DNA from 2 places in the Arthrobacter sp. KBS0702 genome. Region 1 is predicted to be linked to the other one. Evidence: riboswitches for the same ligand, from Rfam matches in the RefSeq annotation. Region 1 holds a riboswitch; the other holds the start of a gene.
The links. A riboswitch is a leader RNA that binds a small molecule or an ion and turns the genes downstream of it on or off. The one in region 1 is predicted to bind S-adenosylmethionine.

Region 1 (5,549 bases):
CTGCGCCCTGCCGCCTGCCTGCTGCTGGCCATGCTCGCCGCGCGGGGTGTGTCCGAGCTGCGCAACATCTACGTGATCGAGCGCGGCTATGAGGACCTGGCTGAACGGCTCAACACCATCGGCGCCAAGATCGAGTATTTCCAGGACTGAATCGGCCGGTCCCCGCCGCTAAATGACCCGCACTGGGGGTAGCGCGACGGGGCGGGTGCGGACGGACAATAGTTGCATGCGGACCTTTGGCGTCGAGGAGGAACTGCTGATCGTGGACCCCGTCACCGGGGTCCCGCTGGCGCTGGCCGATGCGCTGCTGGGCGGCCTCAAGCCGGTGGCCGCCGCCGTGGAGCCCGAGGCCGCCACCAGTCCCGCGCACGACGATTCGGGCTTCAGCTTCGAGCTCAAGCTCGAGCAGATCGAGACCCAGACGATGCCCTGCCTGGACCACGGAGCCCTACTCCGGCAGATCCGGCAGTCCCGGGCCTTCACCGACCGGGCCGCCCAAACCCACGGCGCCAGGGTGGCCGCCCTGGCCACCTCGCCGCTGGCGTCGGTCACACACACGACGCCCAACCCGCGGTACGCAACCATGCAGAGGCGCTTTGGCCTCACCGTGCAGGAGCAGCTGACCTGCGGGTTTCACGTCCACACCTTCGTGGAGTCGCCGGAGGAAGCGGTCGCGGTGCTGGACCGGATCCGGGACAAGCTCGCGGTGCTGATCGCCCTCAGCGCCAACTCCCCCTACTGGAACGGCACGGAGACCGGGTTCGAAAGCTACCGCACCCAGGCGTGGAACCGCTGGCCGGGGTCCGGGCCCACAATGATCTTCGGCAACCTGCCGGTCTACCGCCGGGTTGTGAGCCGGCTGGTGGAGACCGGGGTCCTGATGGATGAGGGGATGGTCTACTTCGATGCGCGGCTGTGCCGGCATCATCCCACCGTGGAGGTCCGGGTCGCCGATGTCTGCCTGCGGGCGGACGACGCGGCGCTGATCGCCGTCCTGGTGCGGGCGCTTGTCGAGACAGCCGCCCGGGAATGGGACGACGGCGTCGACCCTGCACCGGTGCCGACCTTGCTGCTGCGGATGGCAGCTTGGCAGGCCAGCAACTGCGGACTGCGCGGGCAGCTGCTGGACTTCGGAACCTTCACCCCCGCTCCCGCGGCCGAGGTGGTGCATGCTCTCGTGGACTTCCTGGCCCCCGTGCTGGCTGAGCAGGGGGAGCTGGACCTGGTGCGCCACGGAGTCAACCGAATACTGGCGGACGGCACGGGCTCGCAGCAACAGCGCCAGGCTCTCTGCGCTCCGGGGCTGGACACTCCCGTCGACGACGCCGGACTGGCCGCCGTCGTCGCCCATGCCGTGCGCGTCACGACGCGCGGCGCGGAAACCGAGGAGACGGAGGGGGCGGCGGAACCGGCCCCCGTGCTCTCCCGGGTCCGCCGGAGCTAGACCTGCTTGAGCGCGTAACCGAGGTCCCGGATCAGGTCCTCCACCTCTTCCAGGCCCACCGACAGCCGCACCACACCGTCGCTCAGCCCGATCGCCGCCCGTCCCTCCGGACCCATGGCGCGGTGCGTCGTGGTGGCCGGATGCGTGATGAGGGACTTTGAATCGCCAAGGTTGTTTGAGATGTCGATGATCCGGAGGGCGTCCAACAGGGCGAAGGCGGCTTCCTTCGCCGTCCGTCCCGGGGACGGGGACAGCTCGAAGGTCAGCACGGTGCCGCCGGCCTTCATCTGCCGTGCGGCCAGCTCGTACTGCGGGTGGGACGGCAGCAGCGGGTACTTCACCCAGCTGACGGCGGGCTGCTCCTGCAGCCATCCGGCCAGCCGCAGTGCGGAGGCAGAGGAGTGGTTCACCCGCAAGCCCATGGTCTCCAGCCCCTTGGTCAGCACCCAGGCGTTGAAGGCCGACAGCGCCGGACCGGTGTGGCGCATGAGCTGCTTGACCGGGCCGTCGATGAACTCCTTGGAGCCCAGGATCGCCCCGCCGAGCACACGGCCCTGGCCGTCGATGTGTTTGGTGCCGGAGTAGACGACCACGTCCGCGCCGAGCTCCCCGCAGCGCTGCAGCAGGGGAGTGGCGAAAACATTGTCGACGACGACCGTCGCGCCGGCGGCGTGCGCCAGCTCGCTCACGGCGGCGATGTCAACGATTTCCTGCATCGGGTTCGACGGGGATTCGAAGAAGACCGCCGTCGTGGGTTCCGACAGGGCGGCGCGCCACTGGTCCAGGTCCGGACCGTCCACGAAGACCGTCTGCACGCCCCAGCGCGGCAGGATTTCGTTCAGGATCACGAAGCACGAGCCGAACAGGGAGCGGGCCGCGACAACACGGTCCCCGGCGGCGAGCAACGCCCCGAGTGCGGTGAACACCGCGGACATGCCCGAGGCGGTGGCGAAGCACGCCTCGGTGCCTTCCAGCAGACGGAGCCGTTCCTGGAAGGTGGCCACGGAGGGGTTGCCGTAGCGGGAGTAGACGAAGCGCTCATCCTCGCCCGTGAAGGCACGCTCGGCCGCGGCGGCGGATTCGTAGACGAAGCCGGAGTTCAGGAAGATCGGCTCGGTGGTCTCCTGGAACCCGGTGCGGTCGAGGCCGCCGCGGACGGCCTGGGTGTCCGGGCTCCAGCCCTGGGCGTCGGGATTGAAGCCCACTTAGTGCTTTCCGGGGTTGCTGGGGAGGCCGCGGTTCTTCCAGCCGTTGACGGTGCGGGCGCCGGATGGGTCCGGTTCGCCCTCAAAGCCCTCGAGGACGTTGTAGGCGGTGAAGCCCGCCGCGGCGGCGGCGCCCGCGGCCGCCGCGGAACGCGCGCCGGAGCGGCACAGGAAGATGAGTTCGGCGCCGTCGACTGCGGGTACCTGCCGGCGCAGCTGCTCCACGAACTGCGGATTTGGGGCTCCGCCGGCAAACGTCCACTGGATGAACAGCGGATCCCGCAGGCCGCCGGCATCCGCCGTATTTGGAACACCGATGTGGGCCCATTCGCCCTCGGTGCGGACGTCGACCAGGACGGCGCCGGCTTCAAGCCGGACCCAGGCCTCCTGCGGGGTCAGGTCTCCGGCGTAGCTCACGCGTGGCCTTCGCCCTCGAACTCGACGGCGTCGAGCTCATCCACCGCGTTGGCGACGGCGGCGTCAGCGCTGGCGATCGCGGCCGGCAGCACGAGGGCCTGCGCAACGATCACGGTGCTGCCGTTGAACGTGGCCGAGGGGCTGCCGTGCAGGACGTAGCCTTCGGCCAGCGCGGCGGACACGCGCTCGCAGAAGGCGTGGTCATCGGGGCCGGTGAACAGGCGGTAGGCCAGCTTCACGTCGGCGCCGGGGGAAGCGGGGGACGGGGCTGTGGCGGGCACAGCGGGGGCGGACGCGTCAGGCACGACGGCTCTCCTTCTTTCACGTTTGCAGCTCGAATGGGTCGATATGCCGAGTATTCACCTGAGGCACCCCGCCGCGAAAGGGAGGGTTGCCGACCGGCCAGTCAGGGCTTGGCGCCGGGTCTCATTACTCACAAAAAACGTAACACCTGCGACGCCGGCCCGCAGAGCCGCCGTCGTCATGTTAAGTAACCGGACGCGGTTCCCGCGGGGGCGGTGCAGCTCAGAGGCGTTTGCGCCGGCGGACAAGAACGGCGGCGCCGGTCAGGACTGCGGCCGCGCCGAGTCCGGCGGCAAGAATCTTGGCCGGCAGCGGGACAGCCGCCGGGGGGCTTGCGGGGGTCTTGGTGGCACCCGTGGGCAGCGGGGCGGCGGTGGCCTTCGCCGCGGCCGTTGGGTGCGGGGTTGCGGTGGTTTTCGTGCTTCGGCTGAACACCGCAGGTTCCACTCCCATAATGATCCGGTCGCCCGGCGTGGCACTCTCGAGGAGGCGGGTCACGGTGGGGAGGTCGGTGGAGATGCACCCCAGAGTAGGCGAATTGCCGGCATGCAGGAAGATGGCGAAGGAGGCGCCCTGAACGGTGGGCATGTCGGGTTCGCGGTTCCAGTTGATGACGGCCGCCTGCTCGTAGTCCCCCTCCCGCATATAGAACCACAGGTCCTCGTCAGCGCCGCCATCCTCACCTTCGAAGTACTGGTTGTAGTTCGGCCCGGGCTCCCCGCCCCACCGCGACTTGCGATTGAGCGTGTGGTACTTCAATGCCGTTCCCGGGTTGGCCCGGCCGAGCGCCTCGGTGAAGGAGAATGACCCCTGCGGCGAGTAGAGCGTGTCCTGCCACATCTTGCCCGGCGGGGCGAAACCGGATCTGCCCGCGAATCCGGTGTTTTGCCACTCCTGGACATACCCGTCGCTGGTGCTGACGCACCCCGTAATGAGGACCTCGATATCGCCATAGGCTTTCGCGGTGGCGAACGTCACCCGATGCGCTCCGTGACTGGGGAACAGCACTTCACCTGCGTTCAAGCGCTCGCACGGATTGGATACCGCTCCCGCAGACGGCGCGGCTGAGACCGGGGCCGCAGCGAGTCCCAGCACTGCTGGGACGGCAAAGAGAACGGCCAGGAGACGGCTCAGCGTGGCTATTGCGCACCTCCCGGGCGGTCGGTGCCGGCAGACGTGACGGCTCCCTCCCGCGCGTTGTGTTTTGGCTCAGGGGCGGGTCCGGGGAGGGAGTCCGCGGCGGGGTTCCCCGGCTTGGCTGCCGGAACCCCGCTCCCGAGCACCCGCTGGCGCGCCCGGTTGGAGGCGCGGGACACTAGACCCTCCAAGGGGCCTTGCTTTCCGGCGGTCACGTTCCTCCAAATGACGGCGAAGAGCGCTGCGGCGAACGTGTGCATGGCCATGGCTACCCCGGGACGGTCCAGGAGGAAGCCGGTGGACAGGGCAACGAGGTGCGCGGAATACAGCGTCAGTGTCATGCCGCCCATGGTGGCGAGCGGCATGAAGGCCGTTGCTGCCTTGCTGGCGACGAGCAGCACGGCACCCAGCACCATCACCGCGATGCCGATGGTGTTGAGAAGTTCCAGTGGTGTCGAAGAATACGGCGAGAGGATCGTCAGCCACCACCCTGACGTTGTGGGAAGGGTCGGATCGGGGGCCCAACTGTCGGGACCCCAGATCTGCACGTCGCGAATTCCCTTGGCGCCCATCCACGGGGTTGATTCGAGCAGGTGGGTCCTGCCGCCGAAGGGGCCCAGGAGGAGTTCGGACAGCAGCCACGAGCCCGTCGCGAGTCCGAGGCCGCCGACGGCCATTCTGACTTGGAGTGCGTGGGACCGGAGGTCGAGCCTGCCAAGGGCGAGGCCTGCACAGATGTAGGCCATCCAGGGGATGGCTGGATAGGAGCCCCCCACGAACAAGTCCGAGATCGTCGCTGCAGGGTCGGTGACCAGGGTCGCGAAGGATGGATCATATCCGTCCAGGGTCGGCAGCGAGCCGCGTACCGCTTGCATGAAGATCGGCCCCAGCACGGCAAAGCCGAGGGCGGCGGCCGCGAGAACGCGGGGGCCAAATCCCAGCAGCGGAATCGCCATCAGGAACAGCATCCCGTAATAGGCCAGGATGATGGCTGCCGGCGGGTTGAGCAGGGCGATGAGCAGGCCGATGGACATGATGATGAG
Region 2 (5,549 bases), 1.4 Mb from region 1:
TCGGCCTGCTGCCCAACTTCCTGGTTGTTGGGAAGCCGGGGTTCGTGCCGGTCCTGCCGGACGACTTCCAGCGGCAGCTGCCCATCTGGGCGGCGGCCAGGGCGGAGTCGCTGCGTTCGGCCCCGGTGCAGGCCGTGCTGGCTGCCGTCCGGACCGAGATCGCCGAACGCCAGGACGTGCTGGCCGGCTGAGCCGGGCGCTGCTCAGAGCGGCTGCGTCCAGCCCGGTTGATGTCGTCAGGCAGCCGGCGCGGCCGCGGCCTTCTTCCCGAGGGCTTGGGCAGCTTTCTGGATCCGGGCGCCGTATCCGCCGTCCAGCGCGGTCTCCTTGATCTTGTTGGCCTGGGTGTCCAGATCGGCCGGCGCAGCCCCCTTGAGGGCCTTCAGGTCTGCCTGCAGGTTGGCCGGAAGCTTGGCGAACAGCTTCGGGTGGCTGATGACTTGGTCAGCGATCTTCTGCAGCCCTGCCCCCGGGTTGGCCGAGGTGAAGACCGTCCGCAGTTCCTGGCGCAGACCGGCGGCCTCGGTCGCGGTCTTCACCAGCTGCTCGGCGCGCTTCTGGACCTCAACGCCGTAGCCGCCTGACAGGGCCGTGGTCTTGATCTTGTAGGCATCCTGCACGCGTTCAGCCGGAGCGGCATCCTTGAGCGCCTTCACGTCGGTCTGCAGCGCCGGCGGGAGTTTGGCGAAAAGCTTCGGGTGGTTCACCAAGGCTGCCGCTGCCTTCGCGGCCCGGTCCCCGACTGCCTGCGGACTGTCCGCCTTGAGCTGCAGGAAAACCCCGAGCCAGCGCACACCTGCATGAGCGCCTGTCTTGGCTCCGGCAGGCGGGGCCGCCGTCGAGGTCGCCGCCGGGGAGGGGGAAGAGGGGGATGCAGAGGCGGCGGCGACGCCCACGGCGGCCATGGCGCCAGCGGCCAGAACCGCTGCTGCTCCCACACCTAGACGAGTCTTCAATGATGGAGTTGTCGGCATTGCTACCTGGTCCCTTCCGCTGGAATTTAGTGACCGGGTCGGCCTGCCCGGCCCAAAGTGTGGTTCCACTCTAGAAGCCGACGCTGGGGAGAAGCTGAATATCGGCCCAGAAATGAGACGCGCCGGCAGGCACCACGACAGCAGCCCCCGTCCCCGCACTGCGGGGACGGGGGCTGCCTGTTTCAGGGTTGTGCGACTGCCTGCCGGTTAGCGCTTGCTTGCGGCAAGGAGGTCGGCAGTGCCCTGGGCGTCGGCGGCGTCGACGTCGTGGAGCGAGATGCCGCGGGTTTCCTTGAGGAAGAACACGGCGACGGCCGTGATGGCGCAGGCGATCAGCAGGTAGATGGCCACCGGAACGGAGGACTTGTACTGGCCCAGCAGCGCAACGGCGATGATCGGCGCCAGCGAACCGGCCACGATCGAGGTCACCTGGTAGCCGAGGGAGACGCCGGAGTAGCGCATCCGAGTCGGGAACATCTCGGCCATGATGGCCGGCTGTCCGGCGTACATCAGGGCGTGGAACAGCAGGCCGATGATGACCGAAGCCAGGATGATGAAGTCGTTTCCGGTGTCCATCATCGGGAAGGCGAAGAAGCCCCAGGTGGCACCCAGGACGGCGCCGGCCATGTAGACGGGCTTGCGGCCGAACCGGTCCGAGAGACGGCCGACCACCGGAACCACGGCGAAGTGGATAGCGTGCGCCACGAGCAGCAGGAGCAGGATCTTGGCGGTGTCGGCGTGGACCACGGTCTTCAGGTAGGTGATCGAGAAGGTGACTACGAGGTAGTACAGGATGTTCTCCGCGAAGCGCAGGCCCATGGCAGTGAAGACGCCGCGGGGGTAGCGGCGGAAGACCTCGGCGACGCCGTAACCCTTGTGGCCCGCCTCGACTTCCTTGCGCGCCTCAAGGAAGATCGGGGCGTCGCTGACCTTGGTGCGGATGTAGTAGCCGATCAGGACGATCACGGCGGACAGCCAGAAGGCGACGCGCCAGCCCCAGCCCAGGAAGTCCGCGGAGGACAGCACCGAGGAGAGGATGAACAGCACGGCGGTGGCGAAGAGGTTGCCCAGCGGAACTGCGGACTGCGGCCAGCTGGCCCAGAAACCGCGGGACTTGCTGGGGCTGTGCTCGGCGACGAGCAGGACGGCGCCGCCCCATTCACCGCCGACGGCGAAGCCCTGGGCGAAGCGCAGGAAGACCAGGAGGGCCGGAGCCCAGTAGCCGATCTGCGCGAAGGTCGGGAGGCAGCCCATCAGGAAGGTGGAGACGCCAACCAGGATGATGCTGAGCTGCAGCAGCTGCTTGCGGCCGAACTTGTCGCCGAAGTGGCCGAAGACGATGCCGCCGATCGGGCGGGCCACGAAGCCCACCGCGTAGGTGAGGAACGCCGCGAGGATGCCGTCAAGCTCGGTCTGCGAATTGGGGAAGAAGGCCTTCCCGAAGACCAGGGTGGCGGCGGAAGCGTAGAGGAAGAATTCGTACCATTCCACCACGGTGCCGGCCATGGAGGCCGCCACTACCTTCTTAAGACCGGACGCCTTGACGTCGGTCTCGTCTGCGCGCCTTGCGGCGGCGTTTTCCGTGCTCATGAGAACTCCTTCGGTGTCGCCTTCGACACCCTGTGGACCATTAAGGTTGACAACGCGTGTGTGAGTTGGGACACACGGCGTCATTCTCCACGAGTATGGACGTCCCGCGGCGCAGGCTCAACGACTAATCGCGCAGAGCGTGTCTGCAAAAATGCACAAAGCGCGGTCGCGGCTAGGCGAAGAAGTTGCCCCGGAGTTGCTCGCTGAGCTGGCCGATTTCGGTGAGGAAACCGTCGTGGCCGATCGGGGCCTCGATGACGTGCACCGGGACCTCCCCCGGCAGGGCGTCGGCGAGTGCATGGGACTGGGCGGGGAAGTACAGCCGGTCCGAGTCCACGGCCGCGACGAAAAACTCCGCCGTTGCCCGCGAAACGGCCTGCTCAAGGCTGCCGCGGCCGCGGGTGACGTCGTGGCTCATCAGCGCCTCGGTGATCGCGATGTAGCTGTTGGCATCGAAGCGGCGGACCAGTTTATTGCCCTGATGGTCCAGGTAGCTCTCCACCTGGTAGCGGCCCCGTCCGGCCAGCGACCCTGCTTCCAGCGGGGCCTCGGCCGCCTGCGCGTTCCGTCCGAAGCGGCCGTCCAGCTCGGCGGCGGAGCGGTAGGTGATGTGCGCGATCCGGCGGGCCAGGGCCAGACCGGCGTCCGGCTCCGGGCCGCCGTAGTAGTCGCCGCCCTTGAAGTTTGGGTCCTGGCGGATGGCGAGCGTCTGGGCCTGGGCGAAGGCGATCTGCTCCGCGGTGCTGCTGGCACCCACGGAGATGACGGCGCAGCGCCGGACCCGGTCCGGGTAGCTGACTGCCCATTCCAGGGCGCGCGCTCCGCCAAGGGAGCCGCCGAGCACGGCGTACCAGCTCCCGATCCCCAGGGCATCGGCGAGACGGGCTTCTGCGGCGGTGCTGTCCCGGAGGGTCACCAGCGGGAAGCGCGAGCCCCAGGGCCGGCCGTCCGGGCCGGGCGTCGAGGGGCCGGTGGAGCCGTAGCAGCCGCCGAGGATGTTGATGGAGACGACGAAATACCTGTCCGTGTCCACCGGAGCGCCCGGTCCGGCCAGTTGCTCCCACCACCCGGGCTCCTCGCCGGCGCCCCGGGTGACGTGGGTGTCTCCCGTGAGGGCGTGTTCGATCAGCACGGCGTTGGAGGCGTCCGCGTTGAGGGTGCCCCAGGTCTCGTAGGCGAGGGTGACCTCCGGCAGGGTGGCGCCGGATTCCAGCGCCAGTGAACCGATCGGCAGGTACTGTACCGTCCCGTCGGGGACGGTGGAGGACTTGTTTTCGGGTACTCCCGTGCGGGAGACGGCAATCGTCATGTGTGGACCTAACCTCGCGCTTGCCCGCCGCCAGCTGACCGGCAGGCCAGGTCTTCACCCGGGGCACCCCGCCGCGGAAGGAGGGTTGCCGGCCAGCAAGCCGGGGCTGTCACTGGCACTCATGACCTGCGTCGATTCTACGAAACCCGGCGGCGCAATGGCGAAGATTGTGACGGCCGTGTGACAGCCGCATCCTTACTCACCGCAGTTTCCCCACGTTTGAAGGCCGTGTCCGGCGGGTCGCCCCTAAATGTCGGTGCGTCCCGCCGTCGTGCCCGCAAAGGTGGGGAAATTCGGCGCCGTGCGACCTCAGGCGTCCTTGGCCGCCCGGAAGCCGGCGTCGAGGTCGGCGATGATGTCGTCGATGTGTTCAAGTCCCACCGACAGCCGCACCAGTCCGGGATTGACGCCGGCCACCGCCTGCTGTTCCGGCGAGAGCTGGCTGTGGGTGGTCGACGCCGGGTGGATCACCAGCGAGCGCACGTCACCGATGTTCGCCACGTGCGAGTGCAGTTCGAGGGCGTCGACGAAGCGCTTGCCGGCCTCCGCTCCCCCGGCGAGGTTGAAGGAAACGACGGCGCCGGTCCCCTTCGGACCGTACTTGCGGCCGCGCTCGTACCACGGGCTGGACGGCAGCCCAGCGTAGGCAACGGATTCGACGTCGTCCCTGGCTTCCAGCCATTCGGCAACCTTGACGGCGTTGGCGACGTGCCGCTCCACCCGCAGGCTCAGCGTCTCGATGCCCTGGGCGATGAGGAAGGCGTTGAACGGGGAGACGGCGGAGCCGAGGTCGCGCAGCAGCTGGACCCGGGCTTTGAGGATGAAGGACAGGTTTGCCCCCAGCGCTCCGTCCGCCCCGAGGTCTCGGGCATAGACCAGGCCGTTGTAGGTGGGATCCGGGGTGTTGAAGCCGGGGAAGCGCTCCGGGTCCTTGCCGAAGTCGAAGTTGCCGGAATCCACAATCACGCCGGCGATCGCGGCGCCGTGGCCGCCCAGGTACTTGGTGGCCGAGTGGACCACGATGTCGGCGCCCCACTCGATCGGCCGGATCAGGTACGGGGTGGAGAGGGTGTTGTCCACGATCAGTGGCACCCCGGCCCGGTGCGCCACGTCCGCGACGCCCTCGATATCCAGCACGTCCTGGCGGGGGTTGGAGACCACCTCGCCGAAGAAGAGTTTGGTGTTCGGCTGCACGGCGTCGCGCCACTGCTGCAGGTTGTCCGGGTCTTCCACGAACGTCACGGAGATGCCGAACTTCTTCAGCGTGTGGGCCAGCAGGTTGTAGGTGCCGCCGTACAGGCTGGGGCTGGCGACGACGTGGTCTCCGGCCTCGGCGATGTTCAGGATCGCGAAGGTCTCGGCGGCCTGGCCGGAGCTCAGCAGGAGGGCCCCGAGGCCGCCCTCGAGGCTCGCCACCCGCTGCTCCACCGCGTCCTGGGTGGGGTTGCCGATCCGGGTGTAGATGGGGGCGAGTTCGGCGAGCGCGAACCGGTTGGCGGCGCTTTCGGCGCTGGGGAAGACGAACGACGTCGTCTGGTAGATCGGCAGCGACCGGGCGCCGGTGGCGGAGTCCGGCTGCTGGCCGGCGTGGATCTGACGGGTTTCAAAGGACCAGGCGTTGGACATTGGAGAGCTCCTGTGTGACTGGGCACAGGCCGCCCTGGCCTCCTGGGGCC

Region 2: it holds a riboswitch for S-adenosylmethionine, as region 1 does, so the genes downstream of both, FFF93_RS05250 (homoserine O-acetyltransferase) here and FFF93_RS15635 (DUF1737 domain-containing protein) in region 1, are expected to answer to the same signal.

What each region holds. Positions count from the first base shown of each region.
Region 1 is NZ_CP042172.1:3,381,131-3,386,679, reverse strand. Features, by position in the region: gene FFF93_RS15655 (UDP-N-acetylglucosamine 1-carboxyvinyltransferase) at 1-150, shown strand, start outside; gene FFF93_RS15650 (glutamate--cysteine ligase) at 227-1,444, shown strand; gene FFF93_RS15645 (O-succinylhomoserine sulfhydrylase) at 1,441-2,649, opposite strand; gene FFF93_RS15640 (rhodanese-like domain-containing protein) at 2,650-3,066, opposite strand; gene FFF93_RS15635 (DUF1737 domain-containing protein) at 3,063-3,347, opposite strand; SAM riboswitch class IV at 3,385-3,500, opposite strand; gene FFF93_RS16990 (hypothetical protein) at 3,592-4,347, opposite strand; gene FFF93_RS15625 (heparan-alpha-glucosaminide N-acetyltransferase domain-containing protein) at 4,509-5,549, opposite strand, start outside.
Region 2 is NZ_CP042172.1:1,155,717-1,161,265, reverse strand. Features, by position in the region: gene FFF93_RS05265 (LysR family transcriptional regulator) at 1-191, shown strand, start outside; gene FFF93_RS16910 (hypothetical protein) at 237-938, opposite strand; gene FFF93_RS05255 (MFS transporter) at 1,182-2,564, opposite strand; gene FFF93_RS05250 (homoserine O-acetyltransferase) at 2,737-3,873, opposite strand; SAM riboswitch class IV at 3,885-4,000, opposite strand; gene FFF93_RS05245 (bifunctional o-acetylhomoserine/o-acetylserine sulfhydrylase) at 4,183-5,499, opposite strand.